2 regions of the Psychrobacillus sp. FSL K6-2365 genome follow, and region 1 is predicted to be linked to the other one. Evidence: riboswitches for the same ligand, from Rfam matches in the RefSeq annotation. Region 1 holds a riboswitch; the other holds the start of a gene.
The links. A riboswitch is a leader RNA that binds a small molecule or an ion and turns the genes downstream of it on or off. The one in region 1 is predicted to bind S-adenosylmethionine.
Positions count from the first base shown of each region.

Region 2: it holds a riboswitch for S-adenosylmethionine, as region 1 does, so the genes downstream of both, MKY29_RS17985 (bifunctional homocysteine S-methyltransferase/methylenetetrahydrofolate reductase) here and metK (methionine adenosyltransferase) in region 1, are expected to answer to the same signal.

Region 1 is NZ_JBBOOO010000001.1:2,964,682-2,970,495, reverse strand. It holds gene pckA (phosphoenolpyruvate carboxykinase (ATP)) at 1-1,175, opposite strand, end outside; SAM riboswitch class I at 1,371-1,488, shown strand; gene metK (methionine adenosyltransferase) at 1,738-2,934, shown strand; gene MKY29_RS14765 (gamma carbonic anhydrase) at 3,081-3,593, opposite strand; gene MKY29_RS14760 (alpha/beta hydrolase) at 3,703-4,494, shown strand; gene MKY29_RS14755 (SRPBCC family protein) at 4,651-5,073, shown strand; gene MKY29_RS14750 (ArsR/SmtB family transcription factor) at 5,073-5,396, shown strand; gene MKY29_RS14745 (hypothetical protein) at 5,680-5,814, shown strand, end outside.
Region 2 is NZ_JBBOOO010000001.1:3,581,970-3,587,783, forward strand. It holds gene metH (methionine synthase) at 1-569, opposite strand, end outside; gene MKY29_RS17985 (bifunctional homocysteine S-methyltransferase/methylenetetrahydrofolate reductase) at 550-2,409, opposite strand; SAM riboswitch class I at 2,481-2,589, opposite strand; gene MKY29_RS17990 (NERD domain-containing protein) at 2,999-3,946, opposite strand; gene MKY29_RS17995 (protoporphyrinogen oxidase) at 4,063-5,454, opposite strand; gene MKY29_RS18000 (hypothetical protein) at 5,797-5,814, opposite strand, start outside.

The DNA of each region.
Region 1 (5,814 bases):
GTAGAGAATACTGGTTGTGGCGATGTAACTCCACGTTCAGTTCCAGCAAGTTTAGAAGTAAATCCACTTAAGAAGTGGTACATTGCTTGTTCTTTTGTAAGTTTACTGATTGGAGGCAATACGCCAAATGCATCAGCGGTTAAGAAAATAATTGTATTTGGGTGACCAGCAACAGAAGGCTCTACAATATTTTCGATATATTGAATTGGATAAGCAGCACGAGTATTTTCTGTTAATGAATTATCAGCATAGTTAGCAACGCGTGTTTCCGCATCTACCACTACGTTTTCTAATACAGTTCCAAATGAAATGGCATCCCAAATTTGAGGTTCATTTTCACGAGTTAGGTCGATACATTTTGCATAACAACCACCCTCAATATTAAATACGCCATTATCAGACCAGCCGTGCTCGTCATCACCGATTAATTTACGGCCAGCATCTGCAGAAAGGGTAGTTTTACCTGTACCTGATAAACCAAAGAATAATGCAACGTCTCCGTCATCTCCAACATTTGCAGAGCAGTGCATTGGTAAGATGTCTTGTTCTGGGAGCAAATAGTTCATAATAGAGAATATTGATTTTTTCATCTCACCAGCATATTCAGTACCACCGATTAACACAGTGCGTTTTTCCATGGATACAATGATAAACGTTTCTGTACGGGTACCATCTACAGCAGGATCCGCTTTGAAATTAGGAGCAGAAAGAATAGTGAAGTCTGTTGTATGTGTAGTAAGATCTTCCTGTGTTGGACGGATAAATAACTGATGAGCGAAAAGATTATGCCAAGCGTATTCGTTAATTACTTGAATACCTAGACGTGATTCTTTATCTGCCCCTGCATATCCTTTAAACTCGAAGATTTCGTCTTGTTTGTTTAAGAAGTTAATCATTTTTTTATATAGAGCATCAAAAACGTCAGAAGAAATTGGTTGGTTTACTGAGCCCCAATCGATTTTGTCTTTTGAAATAGCTTCATCTACTATATACTTATCTTGTGGGGAGCGGCCAGTATATTTCCCTGTTTCGGCTTTTACTGCACCAGTAGAAGTTAAAACAGCTTCTCCTCTTGTTGTAGCTTTTTCCACAAGTTGTGGCACTGACAATTGGCTGCTAACGTTATTTCCTGCTAACAATTCTTTCAGTTCACTCACAGTATCGATTGAATTCATCTTGAATATACCATCCTTTTTTTATATTTCCTCTAAAAAAGAGGAAGTTTTTCTAGATATGTGAAATAGTATAACACATTAAAGTAATTAGTCTATACTAATGAAGCTAATATTTTTCTTTTGTGAATAAAATGCAAACAAAAAAATAGTTGACTTCTGCTACTTATTTACGTATGATGATGAATTGAACGGATACTCTTATCCCGAGCTGGTGGAGGGGTCAGGCCCTATGAAACCCGGCAACCTGTAATTGTTTTATTATTACAAAGGTGCCAAACCTGAGACAAGGTGAAATTCCTTGATTTGATAAGAGTGAAAGGTGCTTATGATATTAATACCTTTCCTCATGTGTATTTACGTGAGTGAGAGGTTTTTTTATTTAACATCGCCCTTTATCCTTGTGTGCCAAGTCCGAAACGGCTTCAAGTTAACTTCAATTCACAGCAATTACATTTACTCTTATGTGATGAAAATGCATGAAACATTTTGAATGGCTTGACATGGGAATGAGTACCGTATCAATTCTTGAGAGAAATCTCGCGGGATATAGGAGGAATAATCTATGACGCAACGTCGATTATTTACATCAGAATCAGTAACAGAGGGCCATCCAGATAAAATCTGTGATCAAATCTCTGATGCAATTCTAGATGCAATTTTAGCAGAAGACCCAAATGCTCGTGTAGCTTGCGAAACGAGTGTGACGACAGGACTAGTATTAGTTGCTGGAGAAATTACTACATCTACATACGTAGATATCCCTAAAGTAGTTCGTTCTACTATTAAAGAAATTGGCTATACACGTGCTAAGTATGGCTTTGATGCAGAAACTTCTGCTGTGCTTACTTCAATTGACGAACAATCAGCTGATATCGCGCAAGGTGTGGACCAAGCTTTAGAAGCAAGAGAAGGCTCTATGAGTGATTCTGACATTGATGCAATTGGAGCAGGAGACCAAGGTTTAATGTTCGGCTATGCTTGTAATGAAACACCAGAGCTTATGCCGCTACCTATTAGTTTAGCGCATAAACTATCTCACCGATTAGCATCAGTTCGTAAAGACGAAACTTTAGACTATCTTCGTCCAGACGGAAAAACTCAAGTAACAGTAGAATATGACGAAAACAATAATCCTGTTCATATCGATACTATTGTTATTTCAACACAACATCATCCAGAAATAACTTTAGAACAAATTCAAAAAGATATTAAAGAAGTAGTAATTAATCCAATTGTTCCTACAAATTTAATAGATGAAAATACAAAATACTTTATCAATCCGACTGGACGCTTTGTAATTGGTGGACCACAGGGTGATGCTGGCTTAACAGGACGTAAAATTATTGTAGATACTTACGGTGGTTATGCTCGTCATGGTGGGGGAGCATTCTCTGGTAAAGATCCAACAAAAGTTGACCGTTCTGCTGCTTACGCTGCACGTTATGTTGCTAAAAACATTGTTGCTGCTGGCCTTGCAGATCGTTGTGAAGTACAACTTGCTTATGCAATTGGTGTAGCTAAACCAGTTTCAATTGCTGTAGAAACTTTTGGTACTGGAAAGGTAGAGGAAGTTGAATTAGTTTCATATATTCGTGAACTATTTGATCTTCGTCCAGCAGGAATTATTAAAATGCTAGATCTTCGCCGTCCAATATACAAACAAACAGCTGCATATGGTCACTTTGGTCGTACAGACATTGATGTTCCATGGGAGAAAACAGATAAAGCTGCAGCGTTAAAAGAAAAGGCTGGATTATAAGTAGTATGAACAAAAAAGGCTTTCCTATAATGGAAAGCCTTTTTTCATACAAATAATAACTTTCCAATAATACAGCTGATTTTCGTTTCAGGAGGAATTGAACAGCATATATAGTTTTCTTTTACCAGAAAGATCATTAACAAATTTTATTTTTGAAGGGATTTATAGTATTGACCTTTTTCTACATATTCCCGGATAATTCTTTGTACATCAGCTTTATCGTCTTCATTTAGCTCACGCACCACTTTTGCTGGGCTGCCTAATGCTAATGAATTTGGAGGTATTTTTTTGCCAGGCGGTACGAGACTTCCAGCTCCGATAAATGCACCATCTCCAATTTCAGCACCATCTAAAATAATCGATCCCATTCCTATTAAAGCTCCTTTACGTATAGTACAACTATGTAAAGTCACCTGGTGTCCGATAGTTACTTCATCTTCAATAATAAGTGGCTTATTTGGACTCTGATGTAAACAGCTTAAATCTTGTATACTTACTTTACTTCCAATAATAGTAGGAGCAACATCCCCTCTAATTACCGTATTAAACCAAATTGTAGTCTCTGGACCGATTGTCACATCACCTGTTATTGTGACATAATCAGCTATAAAAGCAGAGTCGTCAATAGTCGGTGTTTTACCTTTATATGGATAAATCATTTCGCATACACTCCTTTTGAAATTAGATTATAATTAATCGTATCAGACATAAAGATTGAAAGAAACCTAATACCATGAAATTGCAAGGAAAGAAAAGAGGTTTGTTTATATGTGGAAATGGGAAACAGAAGGAAAGCCTAAAGCAGTAATAGTTATTGTTCATAGTGCTTATGAGCATCACAGAAGATATGCTTGGTTAATTGAAAAGTTAAGAAGTTCTAACTATCATATTGTAATGGGTGACCTGCCAGGTCATGGAGAATTAAAGAAATCAAAAACTATTCATGATGAATCCTTTGAACAGTATAAGAACTACATTAAACAAGCGTTGCAAGTTGCAGTTACGTATGATCTTCCAATATTTTTAATGGGACATGGCTTTGGAGCCACTTTACTTATAAAAGTTTTGCGTAAACTAGATATTGAATACGCTGGCGTAATACTAACATCTCCATGGTTACAGCTTCAAAAGCTCCCTTCGAAATGGACCAACACACTAGCAAAGTTATCAGTACCACAGAAAATCAATCATGATATTCACTTAAATGAATTAACGAGAAATTATGAAGTGTTCCAACAATTCGCATCAGATCCCACCTATAGAACCTTCATTTCGACAGAATGGTACAAGGAACTCCAAGCACTAATAAAATCTGTGAATCAATTGAACATCTCCATACCAAATAAACCGATTCTTGTTATGACTGGAGAGCGGGATAAGATTACAGATACAAATGCTGCAGCTAGTTGGTTAAGAAAACAAGAACTTTCTGAATATCAATTCAAAGAATGGAAAAATTGCTTCCATGATCTCTACCAAGAACCGGAGCGTGAAGAAATCTTTACATATTCTCAGTCATTTATCAATAATGTACTCACAGACATTGGCTATATTGTTTGAAATTAAAACCCTATCTACTAACTATAGATGGGGTTTTTGTTTTTTGGAGCTTAACAAAAGAATGAGTATATACTAAAAGTTGACATAACACCTTTTGGTTATATATAATATAACACCTAAGGGTTACATAACGAAGTTGAAAAAGGAGTTTTTTTCATGAAAGAAAATTTACCTGATATTAAGCAAACAGTTTTAGTAGAGGCACCAATACAAAAAGTATGGAATTATGTTTCAACTGCGGAAGGAATCTCTGCTTGGTTTATGCCAAATGATTTTCAAGCTATGGAAGGATACGAGTTTACTATACAGTCGCCATTTGGACCATCACCATGTAAGGTGCTTGAGATTGACGAACCACATAAACTATCATTTCAATGGGACACAGATGGTTGGTTTGTTACATTTCTATTGAAAGAGATTGGTACTCAAACTGAATTCACATTGATTCATGGTGGTTGGAAAGATGGAGAAGCTCTAGTTCCAAAAGCTAAAATGTCCGGTGCAGCTGTCCGTGGCACGATGGAACAAGGTTGGGTTGGAATTGTACAAAACAAATTTAAGCAAGTTGTTGAAGTTTAATGGAAGAAGTTGTTAAAAAGGTGGATGTTTTTCAAGCGATTGCTGATCCGACAAGAAGAGATGTCCTTAGACTCTTAGCAAACAAAGAGAGGTCTATTGCCGAAATTTCTTCCCATTACGATATGAGCAGAACAGCGATTGTTAAACATCTTAATGTATTAGCTGATGCAGGTTTAGTGAATGGTCAAAAGTCAGGTAGAGAAAAAGTGTATCATTTACAACCGGAGCCATTGACGGAAGTAAAGCAGTGGCTAGACTACTATGAACAATTCTGGAATAACAAGCTTTATAGATTAAAGTTCCTAGTAGAAAATGAAGAGTAGAAATTTAATAGTTAAAATAACCCCGTCAGCGCTACTGATGGGGTTATTTTAACTTGGTCAGAGAAGTTCCTTAACTTCTAAAAGAGCAGTGGTAATTTTCAGTATGTTTAGTTCAGGGGAGCCAGAGTCCTATTTAATTCTATTTCGGGCTCTAATAGGTGCCATAAATTTTTGATATCCCCCCCAAAAAAAGTACATTGGTATTTAAATTAGTTGTAAATAAAAGAGCTTTATTATATAATATTAGTGTAATATATAACTAGTACACGAATACACTATGCTGATGGAGATAACAAAAAAAGGAGATGAAAAATTGAAAGGGTTGTTGTTGAGGGAATGGACTCTTTATAAGTCATGGCTTTTCGGTTCAGCAGTATTTAGTATTGGAGTTATTTTAATTCTTCCAATACTATTGCAA
Region 2 (5,814 bases), 620 kb from region 1:
ATAGGTAGCTCTTTATTCAATTCCTTAAACGCCTGTTTGATACCGATTGTTGCAGCCTTCACATTCAGCATATCTTGACTAGTTTCCAGTAAGATAACATCTACTCCACCTTCTACTAAAGCCTTTGCTTGCACATAAAAGTCGTTCGTAAGTTCATCGAATGTGATACCACCTGTGACTGATAATGTTTTTGTCGTCGGTCCAATTGCCCCCGCTACAAATCTCGGCCAATCCGAAGTAGAAAATTCCTCTGCACATATTTTAGCTAGCTGAGCTGCACGAAAGTTAATATCATATGCCTGATTACCGAGATCATATTCATTTAACACTACAGGAGTTCCACCAAATGTATTCGTACAAATAATATCAGCACCAGCAGCTAAATATTCACGATGGACGTGTTCAATAACATCCGGTTTTACTATATTTAAATACTCATTACAACCGTCGTATTCATCCCCTCCGAAATCTTCGGGATTAAGATCCGCATTTTGAATCATCGTTCCCATTGCACCGTCAATAATTAGTATTCTTTCTTGGAGTTGTTGCTCAATTAGATGTTTGGACATAGCTGAACCCTCTCTCTTTCTTTCGATCAATCTCTTGAATATAATGAATTAATTCAAGAGACATATCGTATCGGAAAAATGGCGTAATTATATAAATACCGTTGAATAGCTTCGCTGCTGTATCTATTAATTCCTTTGAAATTTGGATACCTTCTGCAGTAGCTAGCTCTCTATCATCTCCACATAAACGCATACGCTCCAGTACCTCTTCGGACAATTTTATACCTGGTACTTCGTTGTGAAGGAATTCTGAATTACGACTATTAGTCAGTGGCATAATTCCAATGAAAATAGGGGTTGATAAATGCTTAGTCGCTTCATAAATTTCATGAATTTTATCTTTCGAGTAGACAGGTTGTGTGATGAAATAATCTGCTCCACATTCTATTTTCTTCTCTAGTCGCTTTACTGCACGGTCCAGAACACGAACGTTCGGATTAAAAGCAGCAGCTACGGAGAAATTAGCTTTTTTTCGTAGTGACTTTCCTGAGAAAGAAATACCTTCATTTAATTGTTTGATTAGTTGTATCAATTCTAGGCTTGATACATCATAAACACTTGTCGCCCCAGGGAAATCACCAATTTTCGTCGGGTCTCCAGTTACAGCAAGAATATCATGGATTCCAAGCGCATCCAGCCCCATTAAATGAGATTGAAGACCGATTAAATTACGGTCACGGCATGTAATATGAGCAAGCGGTCTAATATTTTTTTGGTGTTTTAACATCGAGCCCATTGCCATATTACTAATACGTGGGGAGGCTAATGAGTTATCCGCCATTGTCACTGCATCAATTCCAGCAGCATATAGCTTTTCTGAACCTTCCATGAATGTAGTCGTGTCAAGATGACGAGGAGTGTCTAGCTCAACAATAATCGTCCTTTCTATTTTTGCTTTTTCATGGAGAGCCAGTGTGTTAGTCGGCTTGGCGTCTTGAATAATAATCGGCTTTCTGTTTTCAACAACCTTACTCGTAATCGGCGCTAAATGACCAATATGTTTTTTTACTGCTTCGATATGCTTTGGTGTCGTCCCGCAGCAACCTCCTATTAGTCGTACTCCAGCATCCCTAAGATATAACGCCGCTTTTCCAAAATATTCAGCATCGGACTCATAGACAATTCGCCCTTCATCTATATCCAGTAAACTAGCATTTGGATAAGCAGAGAGAAAAGCCTTATTCGGAAGTTTTACTCCTTCAAATGCTTGAATTGTATGATGGGGACCTAGTCGACAGTTGACTCCAACTATGTTCGCTCCAATTGCTTCAAGCTGAAGCAGAGCATCATTAAGTGGTAAGCCATTTTGCAAAATACCAGGCTCATGCATGGATACTTGGGCTATAATTGGTATATCAGTTAAGGTACGAAGATGAGTCACAGTAGTCTTTAATTCTTCTAAGTCATAATAGGTTTCGAGTAATAAACCATCTGGATCTCCCGCTAACAGCTGGATGGCTTGCTGATCGAGTGAATGGATAATCTCACCGAGCATGGCATCACTTTTCCGAATTCCTCTAATGCCCCCAATCGTACCGAGGACAAATTGGTTTCCGGGTGCAGCAGCTCTTTTAGCAATTTGGATAGCCGCTTCATTTATTTCTTTCACTTGGTTTTCTAGCCCGTAACGCGCCAATTTAATGGCATTCGCTCCATACGTATTCGTTTGAATAATATCTGCTCCGGCCTCAATATAATCCTGATGTATCTTCTCAATGATTTCCGGCTTTTGAATGTTTAATTCTTCATTGCAATAGTCAATTCCGTACGAATAAAGTAGCGTACCCATTGCCCCATCCGCTGTCAGTATAGACGACTGTAACTTCTCTAATAAACCCATTTGTATCCATCCTCTCCATATAAAAAAGCCTTCCATGAAAAGAAGGCTTTACGAGTATGCAAGATACCACCTTCTCATCTTTCAGACTTTGTTAAGTCTGCTGGATTTAGCACCTGACCAATTAATTGGCTGGTTGCTGAAGCTTCGTAGGGCCAGTCCCTCGGCTTCTCTTGATAAGAATTTCATTATTCAATTTTTTAATTAAACATATCGTACCTTTATTCCATTAAAGCGTCAAGATGTGTTTTGAATTTTCTATACACTTCTCTTAGTGTTTATTTATCCTATTTAAGTGATTTTCTTCTACATTCTAGCGATTCTTCACTGCATTCTAGCGATTCTCCTCTACATTCTAGCGATTCTTCGCTGCATTCTAGCGATTCTTCTCTACATTCTAGCGATTCTTCGCTACATTCTAGCGATTCTCCGCTACATTCTAGCGATTCTCCACTACATTCTAGCGATTCTCCTCTACATTCTAGCGATTCTCCTCTACATTCTAGCGATTCTTCGCTGCATTCTAGCGATTCTTCGCTGCATTCTAGCGATTCACTCTTTTTCTATCTTTTTCAGTATATGCACAGGTGCTTTACCATATCCATTTATACTTAGTGTTTCTGGATGTTCCTATCTTGGTTAAATTCATTGATTGCAAGATTCTGTGCGCGATATATTTTGATTCTAAATGAAGAAAGTCTCTACATTGTTTATTAGTTATAGTATCGCTAATCAGCATAAACCAATCCCTTATGGCCTTTTCATGTCCGAGTTTATCAAAATAGCCACAACGAGGACAAGTCCAGCCATTTTTTCTTTTTTCCATTCCATGAAAATCACAGCTTTCACACTGGACACCGCTTCTTAAATCTTTAGGATTAATACCCCAGCGTCCGCACATTGGAAAGGGAATATAAGTTTGTTGACCTACTTTTATTTGATTTTCAAATTTTTTCATTTTTTCAGAATCAAAATATACATTTTCGCGGGGAAGATTACGTAAATATACTGGGATGGTTTGGGGAAGAATAGCACTAAGTTTTTTCGGTGGTTCAATTACTCTCACTTTTGGATTGCTAAGAACAATCACACCGTATATTGGGATTGTCAGTCCATGATTTCCCAGCCATTCTTGTAGCAAATGAATATTTCGCGATAACTGGATTTCTGGGCTTTCAAAAACATCGATTTTACCATCGAGTGTTTCGCGCTCTAACTGCGCAGGGTTTTGTTTGAAAAATAACTTCCCACTTATATTTTTACTTTCGAGAATTACTAAGAAATAGGGAGTAAGAAAGATAGCATCTATTTGGAACTTACCGTTTGAATCTAATCCGATATTTTCAACGAAAAAGTATTCAAAAGGAAATGTATATTTCGCAAAAACTTCACTTATTCTACGTTCACCTTGCAGTCCAGCTTTTGCTGCCTTTTCTTTAGCTAAGATTATCTCCTTTTGAGGATGTGTATCATTCAATCTTTTTGCTAACATTTGTAAACCAATTAAATTATATTCGCAAGAATCCATTACTTTAAGCATACTTCACCTCCAATTGAATCGTAGCACAACAAAAGAAAATGTAAATTTCACCAAATAAGCAACTATTCAATTTTCCCCATAAAAAAATGGCCAAAAATGAATTTTGGCCAGCAAACTTAATCAACTATTGAATTTATAATATTTTCTGCTGTTTCTCTACCGTTCTTAATGCAAGCTACAATTCCAACCCCGTAATAAGAACAACCAGCCAACACCACATTTGGCATCTCATCAGCCATCTTAGCTGTTAATGATTGAATTGCATCCCCGTGTGCTAGATGATAATTTGGCATTTGATCATTCCATTTTGTTACTTCTATTACCTCAGGTTTTCCCGTTAATTTCAAGCTCATTTTAATATCTTGGAGCGCAACCTCTACTAGCTCTTCTTCACTCATATTCTTCATGCTCTCAAAGGCTAGACTTGAACTCTTATAGAACATACGAACAAGTAATTTATTGTTTTTTGACGTGTGTGTCCATTTACGACTTGTCCACGTACATGCATTACATTTCACATCACTATTTTCGGATACGATAAAACCAGTGCCCTCTGCTGGAAGCTGATTATCTGGAATATCAAATCCAAGATATACACTAATAAGGGATGAATTTTTTAGTCTATTGAAATCGGTATCCAACTGTTCATCTTGAAGAATCAGCTGCGCTACATTATGAGGAGTAGCTAGCACTACACTATCTGCTTCAACCGTTTCCCCATTAGTCAATAAAACCGAATAACGTCCATCCTTCTTCTCTACTTTCTTTGTTGCCACACCTTTAATAATCGTAGATTCGCCCAGCACTTCCTCTAAGCGATCAATTAGTGTGGAAAGTCCATTTTGGAAAGAAATGAACTTTTTATTAGCTGCTGCTTGGAATTGTGCTCTGTTTTCCTCTAACCCCTTAATTATACTGCCGTATTTATTTTTATAGTCAATCAAATAAGGTAGTGTAGTAGCGATAGAAAGTTTATTGAGATCACCAGAATAAACACCTGATAACACAGGCACAATTTGTTTTCCAACTAATTCTTTCCCTAAGAAATACTCTAAAAATGACCCGACTGAGCTTTCTTTTGTGAAGCTCTCATTTGGTAATTCTAAATCCTTTAATGCTTCTTTTTTCCCAGCATCTGATATTAGCGTGCTGCTATTTAATGATTCAATACTTGTGGGAATACCGAATACAGTGTCTGCAGGAATTGCATGTAACTCATTGTTTGTGTAAATATACGAAATGCCTGTAGAGTTATACACTTTTTCTTCTTCAAGATTTAGCTCTTCAATTAAATTTGTGATTGCTTCGTTTCTTGCAACAATTGAATCAGCTCCAACCTCCATAATGAAGTTGTCTTCCTGCATGGTATGGATTTTGCCACCTAAGTACTCGTTCGCTTCAACTAATACTAGCTCTATGTCTAAAGATTTTTCGTTTTTAAGTTTTTGCAAATAATGCATAGTAGAAAGCCCTGTGATTCCGCCACCAATAACCACTATTTTTTTCAACCTAACCACTCCTTATATCAATTCATACAACTAGTATAAGCGTTTTTGAAAATTACTGATATGATTTACATCACTGCTAGAAGGTAAATTATGAACAATTAAAGAAGTTAGTTTAAAGAAGTTATTCAGTAATTATGAGTAGGAGGAGATAATACGTATGCAGAGGATTAAATTTATGTGGAAACTATTTTAAAAAAAGCCTGCTTGGTTGGACGACATTTTCTAAGCTTGCAGCCGCAATATTTTTTGGAGTTTTTAGTATACATGTTGAAGTAATATTTATGGTAGCTGCCTTTTGCACACTCTTAGCAATTTGGGCTTTCTTATATAAAAGACCAATTATTAGCATCTTTTCTCAAT